2 regions of the Weizmannia sp. CD-2023 genome follow, and region 1 is predicted to be linked to the other one. Evidence: riboswitches for the same ligand, from Rfam matches in the RefSeq annotation. Region 1 holds a riboswitch; the other holds the start of a gene.
What was found. A riboswitch is a leader RNA that binds a small molecule or an ion and turns the genes downstream of it on or off. The one in region 1 is predicted to bind lysine.
Positions count from the first base shown of each region.

Region 1 (9,048 bases):
GCCTGATTTCGGACGCAACCGCAGTGGAATCAGCCGGGGAACATGTCGTCTTTACCCGCCCGATTTACTCCGGCAAGGCGTTTGAGAAAAAGATCGTAACAGACGGGGTCATCTTTGCGACCATTCGGCCGAACAACATCAGCCCGCTTGAAAAAGACGAATCGCGGACAGGGGACATTGAAACCGTCGAAGCGGAAATTAAAGATTTACGCACGATCATCAAAGAAGTGGTCCGGAAAGTAAGTGAAGGGGTTGACCTTTCGGAAGCGAAAGTCATCGTTTCAGGCGGCCGCGGCGTGAAAAGCGCGGACGGCTTCAAACCGCTGAAAGAGCTTGCCGATGTGCTCGGCGGCGCGGTTGGGGCTTCGCGCGGCGCATGTGACGCCGGCTACTGCGATTATTCCCTGCAAATCGGGCAGACGGGCAAAGTGGTTACACCGGATTTGTATATCGCATGCGGTATTTCCGGCGCCATCCAGCATTTGGCCGGCATGTCCAACTCAAAAGTGATTGTGGCCATTAACAAAGACCCGGAAGCGAACATCTTCAACGTGGCGGATTACGGCATCGTCGGCGACCTGTTCGAAGTGGTCCCGCTTCTCACAGAGGAAATCAAAAAACTAAAAGTCACATCGGCGTAATCCCGGGCCCGGACGAAAAAAATTCGTTCCGGGCCTGTTTTCTGTTGGATATTCGTGAAAAAAGGGTATAAAATAATAAAATCATTACTGCTTTTTCCGGACCGGACAAATTGTTCGCAACATATGATAAAGGATGATATACTTATCCCAAGCAGTAATAGTTTGATTTAGGAGGGTTCTTTCAATATGGCAATTACACATGCTACCGACGCGACTTTCGAGCAGGAAGTCAGCCAAGGTTTGGTATTAACGGATTTTTGGGCAACATGGTGTGGTCCGTGCAAAATGATTGCACCGGTACTTGAAGAAATTGATGCTGAAATGGGCGACAAGGTGAAAATCGTCAAAGTAGACGTGGATGAGAATCAGGAAACGACCAGCAAATTCGGCGTCATGAGCATTCCGACCCTTGTTCTCATGAAAGATGGCAAACCGGTCGACAAAGTGATCGGTTACCAGCCGAAAGAAGCTTTGCAAGAATTAGTGAACAAACATTTATAATACAATAAATGCGCGGCTTCAAGCCGTGCGCAAATGCATTTTAAAATCCGGGCCGGCTGTGGTCCGGGTTTTTTACAGAACGCAGGATTTTGAGGTGAAGAGAAATTGAACGAGACGATCCGCAATAAACTTGCCCTCCTGCCCGCCCAACCCGGCTGCTATTTAATGAAAGACAGACAGGGGACCATCATTTATGTCGGGAAGGCCAAAATTTTAAAAAACCGTGTCCGCTCTTACTTTTCCGGTTCGCATGACGCAAAAACGCAGCGGCTTGTCAGCGAGATCGAAGACTTTGAGTATATTGTCACTTCTTCCAATATTGAAGCCCTTATTCTTGAAATTAATTTAATCAAAAAGCATGACCCGAAATACAACATCATGCTGAAAGATGATAAAACATACCCGTATATTAAGCTGACCCATGAACGCCACCCGCGTCTGATCACCACCCGGAAAGTGAAAAAAGATAAAGGCAAATATTTCGGCCCGTATCCAAACGTGCAGGCGGCCAATGAAACAAAAAAGCTGCTGGACCGGTTGTATCCTTTGCGGAAATGCACCAATATGCCGGACCGCGTCTGCCTTTATTACCATTTGGGCCAGTGTCTTGCGCCGTGCGTCAATGAGGTGAAAGAAGAAACATACAAAGAGATCACCGATCAAATTACCCGCTTTTTGAACGGGGGTTACACGGAAATCAAAAAAGAACTGGAAGAAAAAATGCATGAGGCTGCAGAAAAGCTTGAATTTGAGCGGGCAAAAGAATACCGTGACCAGATCGCCAATATTGAAATGACGATGGAAAAACAGAAAATTACAATGACGGATTTTACGGACCGCGACATTTTCGGCTACGCAGTGGATAAAGGCTGGATGTGCGTCCAGGTCTTTTTCATGCGCCAAGGAAAGCTGATCGAACGGGATGTCTCGCTATTTCCGTCTTACGATGAGCCGGAGGAGGAATTTTTGAGCTATTTGGGGCAGTTTTACGCCAAACCGGAACATATTAAGCCGAAAGAAGTGCTGATTACGGAAAAAGCAGACCGGGAACTGGCGGAACAACTGCTCGAAATCAAAGTGCTCCAGCCGAAAAAAGGCCAGAAACGGGAACTCGTGTTAATGGCCGAGAAGAACGCAAAGATTGCATTGAAGGAAAAATTCGCGTTGATTGAACGGGACGAGGAACGAACGATCAAAGCCGTTGAAAATCTTGGCGAAAAGCTCGGCATCTACACGCCGCACCGGATTGAAGCGTTCGATAATTCGAATATCCAGGGGACAAACCCGGTTTCGGCGATGGTCGTGTTTGTGGACGGTAAGCCGGCAAAAAAAGAATACCGCAAATATAAAATCAAAACAGTGGAAGGACCGGATGATTATGAATCGATGCGCGAAGTGATCCGCCGCCGTTACATCCGTGCCCTAAGGGAAAACTTGCCGCTTCCGGATCTCATCATTATTGACGGCGGAAAAGGGCAAATTGACGCGGCAAGGGATGTGCTTGAAAATGAGCTCGGGCTTGAGATCCCGATCGGCGGCCTGGCAAAGGATGAGAAGCACAATACATCGCAGCTTTTGTTCGGCAACCCGCTGGAAGTTGTGCCGCTCGGGCGGAACAGCCAGGAATTTTACCTGCTTCAGCGCATCCAAGATGAAGTGCACCGGTTTGCGATTACCTTCCACAGGGAATTGCGCGGAAAATCCGCTTTTCAATCGGCGCTTGACGATATTCCGGGCATCGGGCCGAAACGGAAAAAACAACTGCTTCGCCACTTTGGCTCCTTGAAGAAAATGAAACAAGCAAAGCTGGAAGAATTTGTGGAAGCGGGCATCCCGCGTCCCGTATCCGAAGCATTAATCAAAAAATTACAAGAATAACCTGGCAGGGTTTTTCTGTATATGGTATAATCATGATAATTTCATATGGCAAGCTTTGTTTCAGACTTTCGGGAGCGGTCATCCCGGCGTCCGGCAAAGCCGTTACATGATAGAGGCGCAAAACTTAAGAGTAAGGAACGGGAGAAGATTGGGCTTCCGGGATCGTTTCTGAAAGGAAGTTTTGCCGAAGTGAAAATGGTCTCAATGCCGTTTTTGCTGGTTCTGTACTGAAAAAGTCCGGAACTGTCAGGATGAAATGTCTTGGAGCGCTATCTCACAGGAATGACTGCGTACCCGCGTATGCAAAAGCGATGAGATATCCGTTCTCATTGCTTTTTTTAAATGGGCGCCAAGTTGCTTTGCTTTCACTCTGACAGCCTCATTTTACTTATAAACTGCAGAAGGTGGCGGAGTTATTGGGAATCATTGTTCAGAAATTCGGGGGAACTTCGGTTGGAAATGTGGAAAGGATCCGGAATACGGTCAACCGGATTATTGAAGAAAAGGAAAAGGGCCATGATGTTGTCGTCGTTGTTTCCGCGATGGGCAAAACAACGGACCAGCTTGTCGGGCTTGCAAATGAACTTTCTGCGTATCCTGCAAAACGCGAAATGGATATGCTGCTTTCAACCGGCGAACAGGTGACGATTTCGCTTGTCGCCATGGCACTGATCGATCAAGGCTACGATGCCGTTTCTTATACCGGATGGCAGGCCGGCATTATAACGGAACCCGTGCACGGAAACGCCCGGATCACGGAAATCCGGACTGAAAAAATCAAATCCCGTCTGGCAGCCGGGCAAATTGTAATCGTCGCCGGGTTTCAGGGCATCACCCCAGAAGGCGAAATTGCGACACTCGGTAGGGGCGGCTCAGATACAACGGCAGTGGCGCTTGCAGCAGCGCTTCATGCGGACCGCTGCCTGATCTACACGGATGTAACCGGCGTGTTTACGTCCGACCCGCGCTATATTCCGAATGCCCGGAAGCTTAAGGCTGTATCCTATGATGAGATGCTTGAACTGGCGAGTCTCGGGGCGGGCGTTTTGCATGCAAGGGCAGTGGAGTTTGCCAAAAATGCGGCTGTGCCGCTGATCGTTTGTTCGAGCCTTGAAAGGGAGGAAGGCACGTTAATAGAGGAGGAAGTTTCGGTGGAAAAAAACTTAATTGTCCGCGGCGTTGCATTTGAAGATGGCATTACAAGGGTGACCATTTTCGGACTGGAAAACGGCTTCCGCAATTTGCCGGATATTTTTACGACACTGGCGGAACACCATATTGATGTCGATATCATTATCCAGAACCAGACAGCGGACCATAAAACGTATTTATCTTTTTCGATAAAAGATAAAGATCTGAAAGAAACGGCCGATCTTTTGGAAGCCGGGAAAGAAGCCCTCAGCATTGACCATTTTGAAACGGAAACCGGCCTCGCAAAAGTGTCCATCATCGGTTCGGGCATGGTTTCCAACCCGGGCGTTGCGGCAAAAATGTTCCAGGTGCTGGCAGACCACGGCATTGCCATTAAAATGATCAGCACGTCCGAAATCAAAGTGTCCACCGTTGTCGATGCAAAAGAAATGGTCCGGGCCGCCCGGTGCCTGCACGAAGCATTTGAACTGGATGCAGTGGAGCAAAATATATGAAAATATGAAAAAGCAGGGGAGCCCCTGCTTTTTCATATTGATTCCCCGGCCGGGTCTTTCGCATCCCACTGCACGGTGATCCGGACTTTTTTTGCTTTTTTTGCAACTTCCTCAACAGCTTCCGTGATCAGTTTTTTCTGCATCTGGTACTGCTCGGCTAAAAAACCGGCTTCAAGCTTGAATGTCGGCTCTTGACCTGCGCCCATATCCAGCTGCCGTTCAATCATCGGCCCGGATAACTCAAATTCGATATGATATTTCTCTTCTTTTTTGATCGATAACGTTCCCCAGCCGGCTTCTTTGAAAAAAGAAACCATTTCTTCATAGGTAAGCAGCTGGAATTTTCTTGCCAAATGTTTTCCGGCCCAGTATAGAATATCCGGTGTTTCCTTGCCGAGTATATCCGGAATTAATATATTACGCAACAGCTCATATCCGAATGCGGGCACCATTAGCTGTTCCGCAACGGTTTGTTCATTTCCGCCAGAAGATTTCACGCAATTCCCCTCTTTCTATATGCTATATTATATACAAAATAAAACCGGACTTAAAAGCATTTTTTGAGTGTACACAAAAATAATGGGAACTTTTTTTCGCCGGCTTCCGCGTCACATGGGGAAATTATGCCGGTTGCGGTAAAATCCGATGAAAAAAGACAAGCCTTGGATAAAAATTCCTTTTTTATGCAAAAGCATATGGCAAAAGAGCTATACTGAAAAAATTTTAAAAAATGGGAGAAAGACTGACAAATATGACAAATAAACGGTATTTTCAGCGCAAATTCGTGAATGCGTTTCCTTGACGCGCCCATTTGTCGGGAGTACAATAAAACTGTCACATAATTGTTATAAAATATTTATGCGGGAGGAAGCAATGCAAAATTTGTCTTCTTTGCATAAATTCACACTACAAAGGGGGATACAATGTGGCTGGAAATCGAGAGTTTTATAACCGCAAACTGCATTCTTTGCTGGGTGTTATACCCATCGGCTTATTTTTAGTCATCCACTTGACCGTGAACCACTATGCGGTAAACGGTGCTGCTGCCTTCAATAAAGCAGCCGGTTTTATGGAAAACCTGCCGTTTCTGCTTTTTGTGGAAGTAGTGTTCATTTATTTGCCGCTTTTGTTCCATGCAATTTACGGCTTATATATTTCGTTTACGGCATCGAGCAATGTCGGCACGATGGGCTACTTCCGGAACTGGATGTACCTTTTGCAAAGAATCAGCGGTGTGTTGGTCCTGATCTTTCTCGTATTTCACATCTATGAAACACGCATTCAAATGGCGTTTGGCAAGGAATTGAACTTTGATCTGATGGCAAATCTATTAGCAAATCGTTGGATGCTCGCCTGGTACATAATTGGGACAGTGGCTGCCGTTTTCCACTTTGCCAACGGTCTCTGGTCGTTCCTGGTCAGCTGGGGCATTACACAGTCACGCCGGTCACAGCAAATTTCCACATATGTGATGGTTGTGGTCTTTGTGCTGCTTTCTGTTGTCGGCGTCAGGGCTTTATTAGCATTTGCATAATGAAAAGATTCGAAAAATAGCAGTTTACTGGTTTGTAAGAGGCATCAAGTATGAAGAGGGAGTGAATCAAGTTGGCTAATGGCAAAATCATTGTTGTCGGCGGAGGGCTTGCCGGTTTGATGGCGACTGTAAAAATTGCAGAAGCAGGCCGGCAGGTTGATCTGTTTTCGCTAGTGCCGGTAAAAAGGTCGCACTCTGTTTGCGCACAGGGCGGCATTAACGGCGCTGTCAATACAAAAGGGGAAGGGGATTCGCCATGGATCCACTTTGACGATACGGTATACGGGGGCGACTTCCTTGCCAACCAGCCGCCGGTAAAAGCGATGTGCGAAGCGGCGCCGGGGATTATCCACCTGTTTGACCGGATGGGCGTCATGTTCAACCGCACGCCGGAAGGGCTTTTGGACTTCAGGCGTTTCGGCGGCACCCAGCACCACCGGACAGCATTTGCAGGCGCAACAACCGGTCAGCAGCTTTTATACGCATTGGATGAACAGGTAAGGCGCCATGAAGTGAACGGGCTTGTCACGAAATACGAAGGCTGGGAATTTCTTGGCATTATCAAAGACGATGAAGGCATTTGCCGCGGCATCGTTTCGCAAAACCTGACAACAATGGAAATCAAAGCTTTTCCTGCGGATGCCGTCATTATGGCATCGGGCGGCCTTGGCATTATTTTCGGGAAATCAACCAACTCGATGATCAATACCGGCTCGGCGGCTTCCATTGTATACCAGCAAGGCGCAACGTATGCGAACGGCGAATTTATCCAAATTCACCCGACTGCCATCCCGGGCGATGACAAACTGCGGCTGATGAGTGAATCCGCACGTGGGGAAGGCGGGCGCATCTGGACGTACAAAGACGGCAAACCGTGGTATTTCCTGGAAGAAAAATATCCGGCATACGGGAACCTCGTGCCGCGCGACATTGCAACCCGTGAAATTTTCCATGTCTGCGTGGACTTGAAACTCGGCATTAACGGCGAGAACATGGTTTATCTCGATTTGTCGCACAAAGACCCGCATGAACTGGACGTAAAACTGGGCGGGATTATTGAAATCTATGAAAAATTCGTCGGCGATGACCCGCATAAAGTGCCGATGAAAGTGTTCCCGGCCGTCCACTATTCCATGGGCGGATTATGGGTGGACTATAAACAGCATACGAGCATTCCGGGGCTGTTCGCAGCAGGCGAATGCGACTACTCGATGCACGGCGCGAACCGCTTAGGGGCAAACTCCCTGCTTTCTGCCATTTACGGCGGGATGGTAGCCGGCCCTGAAGCTGTCAACTACATCGACGGGCTTGAAAAGAGCACGGATGCACTGCCGTCAACCGTCTTTGAACGTGCTGTCCAAGAACAGGAGAAAAAATGGAACGATATTTTGTCGCTTGACGGAACCGAAAATGCCTATGTGCTGCATAAAGAACTGGGCGAATGGATGACAGACAATGTGACGGTTGTCCGTTACAATGACCGTCTGAAGAAAACGGACGAAAAGATTCAGGAATTAATGGAAAGATGGAAAAATATTAATGTTGTAGATACATCGAAATGGAGCAACCAGGCGGCTTCGTTTACACGGCAGCTGTATAACATGCTGCAGCTGGCGCGCGTCATCACGATCGGCGCTCTGAACCGCAATGAAAGCCGCGGTGCCCACTATAAACCTGATTTTCCGGACCGCAACGACGAAGAATGGCTGAAAACGACGATGGCAAATTATGACCCTGTGAACAATGAACCGGTCTTCAGCTATGAAGATGTAGATGTATCGCTGATCAAACCGCGCGTACGCGACTACACGAAGAAGCACTGATTCGGATCGGGCAAAAACGGATTTTTTCCGGCTTTTGCCCGGGTGATTTCATAAGGAAAGAGGAGAATAAGGATGGGTGAACAAAAAACCGTTACATTTATCATACAACGCCAGGATAATCCGGAATCAGAACCATATGACGAAACGTTTGAAGTTCCGTACCGGCCGAATATGAATGTCATTTCGGCCCTGATGGAAATCCGCCGGAATCCGGTCAATGCCAAAGGGGAAAAAACAACACCTGTTGTTTGGGAAATGAACTGTTTGGAAGAAGTTTGCGGTGCCTGTTCCATGGTGATTAACGGCAAACCACGCCAGGCTTGTTCAGCGCTTGTGGACAAACTGCAGCAGCCGATCCGCCTTGCCCCAATGCGGACATTCCCGGTTGTCAGAGATTTGCAAATTGACCGCGGCCGCATGTTTGACTCGCTGAAAAAAGTGAAAGCTTGGATTCCGATTGACGGCACTTACGACTTAGGGGAAGGGCCGCGCATGCCGGAGAAAAAAAGGCAGTGGGCTTATGAACTGGCAAAATGCATGACTTGCGGCGTATGTTTGGAAGCCTGCCCGAATGTCAACAGCCGTTCAAACTTTATCGGGCCAGCGCCGCTTTCGCAAGTACGGTTATTTAATGCGCACCCGACCGGCCATATGAACCGCGATGAACGACTTGAAGCGATCATGGGTGACGGCGGTCTTGCCAATTGCGGCAACTCGCAAAACTGTGTACAAGCCTGCCCGAAAGGTATCCCGCTGACAACATCCATCGCAGCATTAAACCGTGAAACAACCATCTATATGTTTAAAAAATTCTTTGGCAGTGACCATACGGTTGACTAATGCCAAAAGTGCCACATCAAAGCGGAAACAGTAGATGTGGCACTTCTTTTCAAATAAAAAATGAATGGTTGTTCACTCATTAAAAGGAGGTATCCCATTGAAAAAGCACATCTCTTATATTGATGACTGGAACGCCTGGGAAGAAGGATTTTCCTATTATCTCCCGGTCACGGTCCGTTTTTCTG
Region 1 covers NZ_JARTJQ010000082.1:11,156-20,203, forward strand. Annotated here, with positions in the region: gene P9687_RS12155 (electron transfer flavoprotein subunit alpha/FixB family protein) at 1-641, shown strand, start outside; gene trxA (thioredoxin) at 828-1,142, shown strand; gene uvrC (excinuclease ABC subunit UvrC) at 1,248-3,020, shown strand; lysine riboswitch at 3,123-3,300, shown strand; gene P9687_RS12170 (aspartate kinase) at 3,437-4,666, shown strand; gene P9687_RS12175 (YslB family protein) at 4,699-5,163, opposite strand; gene P9687_RS12180 (succinate dehydrogenase cytochrome b558 subunit) at 5,592-6,200, shown strand; gene sdhA (succinate dehydrogenase flavoprotein subunit) at 6,272-8,023, shown strand; gene sdhB (succinate dehydrogenase iron-sulfur subunit) at 8,096-8,863, shown strand; gene P9687_RS12195 (acyl-CoA thioesterase) at 8,961-9,048, shown strand, end outside.

Region 2 (9,048 bases), on a different contig from region 1:
GGGGCGCAATTGGAACGGGGCTTTTCCTTGGTTCCGGAAAATCGATACACTTTGCCGGCCCGTCTATTATGCTCGTATACTTCGTAATCGGCTTGGCCCTTTTCTTTATGATGCGGGCACTCGGCGAACTGCTGATGTACAAGCCGATTACCGGATCGTTTACCCATTTTGCTGAAACATTTATCGGACCGTGGGCAGGCTTTATTACCGGCTGGACCTATTGGTTTTGCTGGATTGTAACCGGCATTGCCGAAATTACCGCAGTCGGCATGTATGTTCAATTTTGGGTACCCGAACTGCCGCAGTGGATTCCTGCTTTGATTTGCGTTGCTGTTTTGTTCCTCATCAATATTGCGACAGTCAAAGCATTCGGGGAAATGGAATTTTGGTTTGCTATTATTAAAGTTGTCACCATTATTGCCCTGATTGTTATCGGCATTCTCCTCGTGTTCGCTGGTTTTCAAAGCAATGGGGGGCACGCCTCTTTTACAAACCTGTGGCAGCACGGCGGCTTTTTCCCGAATGGCTCAAAAGGGTTTTTGCTAGCGTTTGAAATGGCCGTCTTTTCATTTGTCGGGATTGAACTGGTCGGCGTAACAGCCGGGGAAGCAGAGGATCCATCAAAGACGCTGCCAAAAGCGATCAACCAGATTCCGCTGCGGATTTTACTGTTTTATGTCGGCGCTTTGTTTGTCATCATGTCGATTTATCCTTGGAACCGGCTGAATCCGGATGCGAGCCCGTTTGTCCGGGTATTTGCTGATATCGGTCTGCCGGCTGCAGCAGGTATCATCAATTTTGTGGTGCTCACTTCGGCGGCTTCCTCGTGCAACAGCGGCATTTTCAGTACAAGCCGTATGCTGTATTCTCTTGCAGAAGATGGAAAAGCACCGAAAATATTTAAAAAGTTAAACAAGCGGAATGTCCCGGCACCTGCTTTGCTTGGTTCAACGATCATGCTGTTAATCGGCGTTGTGCTGAATTATTTTATGAAGAGCACACAAGTCTTTACGCTTGTCACAAGCATTTCATCCATCTGTTTTGTCTGGGTGTGGGGCGTCATTATGGTTGCCCACTTGCGTTTCCGGAAGAATATGCCGGAAGAAGCGGCCAAAATCTCTTTTAAATTGCCGTTTGCCCCGGTCATCAACTGGATTGTACTCTTGTTCTTTGTTTTTGTCCTCGTGGTTCTCGGGATAGCAAAAGATACGCGTGTTGCCTTATTTGTGACACCGGTATGGTTCATCCTGCTTGTCATCGCTTACGGCCTGACACGAAAGAAGAAAAGCATTTAACAAAAACCCGTTTGGAAAGAGGATTTCCAAACGGGTTTTTCTCTTTTATATAGGGTCAACAACCTGTGTCTTAAAATATAGAAGACTTCATCTTTGAAAATACGATTCTGTCTTCTCTATACCTTGAATCAGCTTTCAAGTGCAAGCTTTTCTCTGGACTTTCTAAAAAAACCATTTAAATTTTTGCCAAAACTGTCAGCATCCTTGCCAAATCTAGGAATTTTGCGTGTTCAGCAAGCCCTACGTTAAGGAGGCGTGGAAAAATGAAGGCCTTTCTTCACCTAGAGGGCGTCTACGTTAAGGAAGCGCGGAAAAACGAAGGCCTTCCTTAACCTAGAGCGCGCCTATGTTAAGGAAGCGTGAAAAAAAGAGGCTCTTCCTTAACCTAGAGGGCGTTTATGTTAAGAAAGCGTGCAAAAATGAAGTCTTTTCTTTACATAGGGCCCGTCTACGTTAAGGGAAGATGACTATGATGCAGCCGAGGAACTTGTATCCCAGCAAGATGATCTTAAAACGCAACTCGATACTTTGAACAAACAGGTCGATGTTGCACAAGCTGACTTGAAAAATGCAAAATCAGAATTAAAATCCACTCAAAGCAAAGTGGATGCCAAGAAAAAGGACCTTGCTTCATTGACAGGACAGGTGCAGAAAGCGAAAAGTGCACCAAAGACGCTGGCAGCCGGCAGATATGAAGTTGGCAAAGACATCCCGGAAGGAAGGTATAAAGCCACGCCGGTTGGTGAAGGATCGAACTTCGTCACTTTTGACGGAGAAGGTGTACCAGATGTGAATACGATTCTTGGCGTAAATGGCGAAGCTTCCTATACGTTTATGGTGTATGACGGCTACACCGTCCAGACAGAAGCAACGGTTAAGCTTACCCCAATCGATTAGTATCCACTCCAATTGTTACACGGCACATACCAGCAAATCCATTAAAAAAACCGGGGATCAATGCCCCGGTTTTTCATCACTTCATCTATTATTTTATCCCTCTCATCAGCCGTTTGATAACCGGTGCGTAGAGGAGCAGGAATATGCCCAAAATGACCGAAACAAGGCCGACGCCGCCGAAGTAGATCACTTCATGGTTGGCGCTGTACAGTTTGACAAGCTGGGCGTTCAACGTTTGGGCCGCAGCATCAGACAAGTTCCAGAGGCTGAGCATTTGCGCCGAGAATGCGGCTGGCGCCAGCTTTGTCGATACACTCAAACCAACCGGTGACAAGCAAAGTTCCCCGATCACGACAAGGAAGTAGCTCAATACAAGCCAGAGCGGGCTCACGAGCGACGAAGAGCCGTTAAAGTAAGCCGGGGCCATCATGACCATATAGGACAAACCAGCAAGGATAAGCCCAAACGAAAATTTAACCGGTGTAGACGGCTGCCTGTCTCCCAGCTTCACCCAAAGCGAAGCCAAAACCGGCGCAAAGACGACGATAAACAGCGGATTCAATGTCTGAAACCAGGACGGTAAAATATGAATGCCGGCAAAATTCAGCTGTGTCCGCTTGTCCGCATAGACGGCGAGCAAACTCGCGCCTTGTTCTTCAATCGCCCAGAAGACGATGGAAGCAATAAATAAAGGAATATAAGCCAAAATGCGTGAGCGTTCGTCTTTCGATGTTTTTTTGCTAAAGTACATCATAAAGAAGTACCAGGCAGGAATCAAAAATCCTAAAATGCTGACGATGGTAATAAAGCTGTTCAGATTTAAAATCCGTGTCGGAATGGTAATCGCCAGCAAAATAATCAGGACGACAGCTCCTACGCCGATTTTGGTGAAAGTCGATCTTCTTTCTTCCGGCTTCAACGGGTTGTGCACAACAGAGCCGGCAAGCCCAAGATTTTTCTTCCTGGACATGGTGAATGCGATCAAACCGAAAAACATTCCGATCGCTGCAATACTGAAGCCGAGATGGTAATTGTACCCCTGACCGATTGTTCCGACAATGAGCGGCGCAATGAAGGCCCCGAGGTTAACCGCCATGTAGTAAATGCTGAAACCGGAATCGCGCCGCAAGTCTTTTTCATCATACAATTCCCCGACGGTTGAAGCGGCATTTGGTTTTAACAAGCCTGTCCCAAGCACAATCAGCACCATGGAAACGATCAGCGCCGGGAACCCTCCCGGAAAGGACAACGCAATATGCCCGAGCATAATCAGCACTCCGCCGTAAAAAACGGTTTTGGCGGAACCGAGCAGACGGTCTGAAATCCAGCCGCCGATAATCCCCGACATATAAACAAGCGCGCCGTAAATCGAAGCAATCGATGCGGCTGTTGTCGGGTCCAATCCCAACCCGCCGTTTGACAGGCGGTCATACATGTAGTAAATCAGAATCCCTTTCATCCCGTAGTAAGAGAATCTCTCCCAAAACTCTAGGAAAAATAAAGTCGACAACCCTTTTGGATGACCAAAAAATCCGGTCTGTGGAACAGTTTCCAGAACTTTTTTCTTGTCGATTGTTGACATGCCATTGCCTCCTTGTAAAAATCACATATTGGCATAATTTGTGAAATTAACTGAAAAATAAGTGCTGGTTTTTTCGGGGAATGAATGCGATAGATAAAATATTAACGTAAAATGAGAAAAAAATAAAGATTAATTTTTTGGCAAATTTGTGTGCGTCATTGTTAAAAAAGGCTGGAATCCGCATGAAATAAAGGATTCTGAGCTAGGAAAATATTTAAAATGAATTTTTTTCCTAGATAAAGGAAACGTTTTCATAAATTAAAATAAAGGTAAATTTCATATAATTTATGTTAAAAGTAAGTTTCTGATGAAAGTAAAAACCTGCGGCAGCCACCGCAGGTTTTTCCGTTAGGATTCCCGGTTAAAATCGCATTCCTGTAAAGAAACGACTTTTGTCTTTTTCACAAATTTATAAATGAGCCATACGGCAATAAAGATGGGCAGGCCGATATACGAGACAAACACGCTTTCCCACTTAATATGGTCTCCCAGAAATGCCTGGTAGTTTTGCCCGAGAATGACGACCGTACAAACGGCAAACGCAAATAGCGGTCCGAATGGGAACCATCTCGAACGGTAAGGCAGGTCGCTCAACGCTTTGCCTTGCGCCACATATGCACGGCGGAACCGGTAATGGCTGATGGCAATCCCGAGCCAGGCGATAAAGCCGGATAAGCCGGATGCGTTCAGGAGCCAGTTGTACACTGCCCCGTCACCGAAGAAAGATGCAAGGAAAGCCACCGTTCCGACAAGCGCAGTGACAATCAGTGCATTCACCGGTACCCCGCGTTTATTCAGTTTTCCGAGGAATTTCGGCGCTTTGCCGTCACGCGCCAGTTCCCAGAGCATTCGCGTTGACGCGTACATACCCGAGTTGCCGGCAGAAAGAACAGCCGTTAAAATAATCGCATTCATGACAGAAGCAGCAAAGGCAATGCCGGCACGCTGAAATACAATTGTGAACGGGCTCATCGTAATGTCGTCGGCGGTTAGTCTCGAATCCGTGAACGGAATCAGCAGGCCGATGACAAAAATCGCCAGAATATAGAAAAGCAAAATTCTCCAAAAAACAGATTTCACAGCATGCGGAATGGTTTTTTCCGGATCTTCACTTTCACCGGCCGCAACCCCGAGCAGTTCTGTTCCCTGGAACGAAAACCCGGCTGCCATAAAAATCCCGAGTACGGCCAGGAATCCGCCGTGGACCGGGCCGTCTGCAATCGTAAGGTTATGGAAGCCGATTGCTTTTCCACCCATAATCCCGAAAATCATCAGTGCGCCGACAATGATAAAGGCAATGACGGTCACGACTTTTATGATTGCAAACCAGTATTCTGCTTCCCCGAACCCTTTTACAGATAAATAATTTAATAAGAACATGATGAGAAGGCAGGCCGCACTCCACACGATCGAAGGCGTATGCGGGAACCAGAATTTCATGATAATGGTTGCTGCCGATAATTCGGCCGCAATCGTGATCGCCCAGTTATACCAATAGTTCCAGCCAAGCGCAAATCCAAGTGCCGGGTCAACAAATTTCGTCGCGTACGTGCTGAAGGTGCCTGCAACCGGCATGTAGGCGGCCATTTCCGCAAGACTTGTCATTAAAAAGTACACCATGACGCCTATTAAGGCATAAGCGAGAAGCGCCCCGCCCGGCCCCGCGCTGTGGATTGCCCCGCCGCTTGCCAGAAAAAGCCCGGTTCCGATTGATCCGCCGAGGGAAATCATGGTCAGGTGGCGGGATTTTAATTTTCGCTTTAGTTTTGTCACTTCACCCTTTTTCGTAACGGGAACCGCTCCAGCTGTAGTGCTTTGCCCATGATAGAAGTCATCCATCCTTGATACACTCCTTTTTATATAGGAAGGAGCAGGGAATAAACAAAAATGCCGCAGTCGTGGAGACGCGGCATCAAAGCGTATACCCTCCATCAACCTTCCGAAGATAGCTCAACACATATGCGAGGGGGAATCGCATATGTGACAGTTCTGTTCCTGTTCGGAAACAGCCCCAACATGGCACCGCGGGATCCGGCACCACATTTCGGCAGCTTTTCCTTTCAACCGGAGTCTTAAACTTTACCCGTGTCTCGTCCGATTTACTCATAAAAGCTGCGACCTCTACCTCACCGGATTTGATGAGGATTTTTTTATTCAATTTGATTTACATATTATTATAGTTATGTTTTTAGGGAAAATCAATAGAAAAGGCAGCAGAACGGGGTGGCAAAAATAGGTGTTATATAAAATGGATTTCAGTTTTTACGTCAAGCCCGGCGCCAGTTTGCATGATTGACTTTTTGCAGCAGGCAACAGCGCGGCCATATTTTATATGCGGGCTTATTTTTACAAACATCTGCCTCTCTGTAAGAAAACGCCCGAGTGGGATTGTTCGTTTTCATAAACCGGCTGGAAAGGAGGGGAGCCGAGACAGCAGGGGGACAGCCATGATTTGTGTTTTTTTCAAAAAAACCTTTACATCTGCCTGCTTTTTTGTATAATACATATGAAAGTAAACTTAAAGTTTAACAAAACAAAACTTCCTTGCCTTTGAGTTTACAAATGCTAAACAAAATGGAAGGTTTTATGATGGAGATCGGGAAAAAAATTAAAAACTTAAGGTTAAAAAAAGGACTCACCCAGGAGGAACTTGGAGAGCGTACGGATTTAAGCAAAGGCTATATTTCCCAGCTTGAGCGGGATTTAAGCTCCCCTTCGATTGACACGTTTTTTAATATATTGGAAGTACTCGGCTGCACGCCGAAAGAATTTTTTGATGAAGAAGAGCGTGAACAAAAGGTCGTATACGGGGAAGAAGACCAGACCGATTATCTCGATGAAGAGCGCGGTTATAAAATCCAGTGGCTCGTCCCGGAATCGAATGAAAAGGAAATGGAACCGATCCTGCTTACGCTTGAGGAAAAAGGGGAGTTTAAAACGTTTGAACCTTCTTTATCGGAAACCTTTGCCTATGTACTGGAAGGCCGGATTGCGGTGCGGCTTGGCAAACGCCTGTACCGTGCGAAAGCCGGAGAAGCCATTTATTATCATGCATCCGATGAGCATCAGATCCTGAATGACGCGGAAGGCCGGTCCAGGCTTGTACTGGTTGCCACGGAATCGTATCTGTAAGCTGAACATAGAAGAGGAGGACAGCAATGAACAGCGATATCATCATTCGTTTTGAACATGTCACAAAACAATACGACGATGACCCTGCTATTTTGGATGACGTCAGTTTTGAAATAGAACGCGGAAAATTTTACACTCTGCTCGGACCGTCGGGTTGCGGAAAAACAACGATTTTGCGCCTGATTGCGGGATTTATTGCGCCGACAAAAGGAAATATTTACATCAATGGAAAAATCGTGAATGACGTGCCAGCCAACCGGCGCCAGGTCAATACCGTTTTCCAGGATTATGCGCTATTTCCTCATTTAAATGTGTATGAAAACGTCGCATTTGGGCTGCGCATTAAAAAAATGAAGGCAGCTGTGATTGAACAAAAAGTAAAAGAAGCCTTGAAGTTTGTGAATCTGGAAGGCTATGAAAACCGGGAAATCAGCGAAATGTCAGGCGGGCAGCGGCAGCGTGTTGCGATTGCGCGCGCGATTGTCAATGAACCGGAAGTGATTTTGCTGGACGAACCGCTTTCCGCGCTTGATTTGAAGCTAAGGACAGAGATGCAGTATGAACTGCGTGAACTGCAGCGCCGCCTTGGCATTACGTTTATTTTTGTCACGCACGACCAGGAAGAAGCGCTTGCGATGAGCGATGAAATTTTTGTCATCAATAACGGGAAAATCCAGCAGAGCGGTACGCCGACCGATATTTACGATGAACCGATCAACCGCTTTGTCGCGGACTTTATCGGCGAGTCCAATATCCTTCCGGGAAAAATGATCAAGGATTTTGTTGTGGAATTTAACGGCCGTGCGTTCGAATGCGTTGACCGCGGCTTTCATCCGAACGAGCCGGTTGAAATTGTCATCCGCCCGGAAGATTTAGAAATCACGACACCGGAAAAAGGGAACTTGAAAGTGCGGGTGGATACGCAGCTGTTCCGCGGCGTCCATTATGAAATTTGTTGCTACGATGAAGAGGGAAATGAATGGCTTGTCCACTCGACAAAAAAAGCAAAAGTCGGGGATACGATCGGCCTTTATTTTGAACCGGAAGCGATCCACGTGATGAGATTCGGCGAAACAGAAGAGGAATTCGACCGGCGCCTGGAAGCGTACGATGAGGTCCGGCCATGAAAGTAAATGCACGCACTTTTTATCTCGTTCCGTATTTGCTGTGGATCCTTCTTTTTGTAATCGCGCCGATTTTGCTCATTCTCTATTATTCTTTTTTTGATATTGAAGGGCATTTGTCGCTTGTCAACTATGAAAAATTTTTTACGCCTGTTTATTTGAAAATGGCGCTGAGCTCTTTTTGGTATGCGTTTTTGATTACGGCGTTTACGCTTTTGATTTCGTATCCGACGGCCTATCTTTTGACAAGATCGCGGCATAAGCAGCTCTGGCTCTTATTAATCATTTTGCCGACATGGATCAATTTGTTGTTAAAAGCGTATGCGTTTCTTGGGATTTTCGGCACATTCGGCCCGGCCAACTCGTTTCTTGAATGGATGGGCATTGGGCAAAAGCAGATTTTATTTACAGACTTCAGCTTTTTGTTTGTGTCTACTTATATTTTTATCCCGTTTATGATTTTGCCGATTTATAACGCGCTTGAAGAACTGAACCCGGTCTTTATGGATGCGGCGCGCGATCTTGGCGCCTCGAAATGGACCACGTTCCGCCGCGTTGTGTTTCCGCTCACGCTGGACGGTGTCAAATCAGGGTGCCAGGCTGTCTTTATTCCGTCTCTGTCACTCTTTATGATTACGCGCCTGATTGCGGGAAACCGCGTCATTACGCTCGGTACGGCAATTGAGGAGCATTTCCTTGTCACACAGGATTGGGGCATGGGGTCTACGATCGCCGTCTTTTTGATCATTGCCATGGTCGTCATTATGATTGTGACTGGCAACCGGAAGTGAGGGATGAAGTTGAAAAAAAGATGGAAATGGTCAAACTTATATCTGATATTTGTGTTTATCGTCCTTTACGCACCGATCTTTTATTTAATGTATTATTCGTTCAACAAAGCAGGGAACATGCATGAATTTAGCGGTTTTACATGGGAATGGTACAAGGAAGTGTTCCAGGACACGCGCCTTATGATCATTGTCATCAACACGCTTGTGATTGCGCTACTCGCATCCGC
Region 2 covers NZ_JARTJQ010000087.1:53,982-63,029, reverse strand. Annotated here, with positions in the region: gene P9687_RS13585 (amino acid permease) at 1-1,295, shown strand, start outside; gene P9687_RS13580 (hypothetical protein) at 1,824-2,192, shown strand; gene P9687_RS13575 (peptide MFS transporter) at 2,281-3,774, opposite strand; gene P9687_RS13570 (amino acid permease) at 4,123-5,613, opposite strand; lysine riboswitch at 5,713-5,906, opposite strand; gene P9687_RS13565 (helix-turn-helix domain-containing protein) at 6,364-6,906, shown strand; gene P9687_RS13560 (ABC transporter ATP-binding protein) at 6,933-8,033, shown strand; gene P9687_RS13555 (ABC transporter permease) at 8,030-8,821, shown strand; gene P9687_RS13550 (ABC transporter permease) at 8,825-9,048, shown strand, end outside.
Region 2: it holds a riboswitch for lysine, as region 1 does, so the genes downstream of both, P9687_RS13570 (amino acid permease) here and P9687_RS12170 (aspartate kinase) in region 1, are expected to answer to the same signal.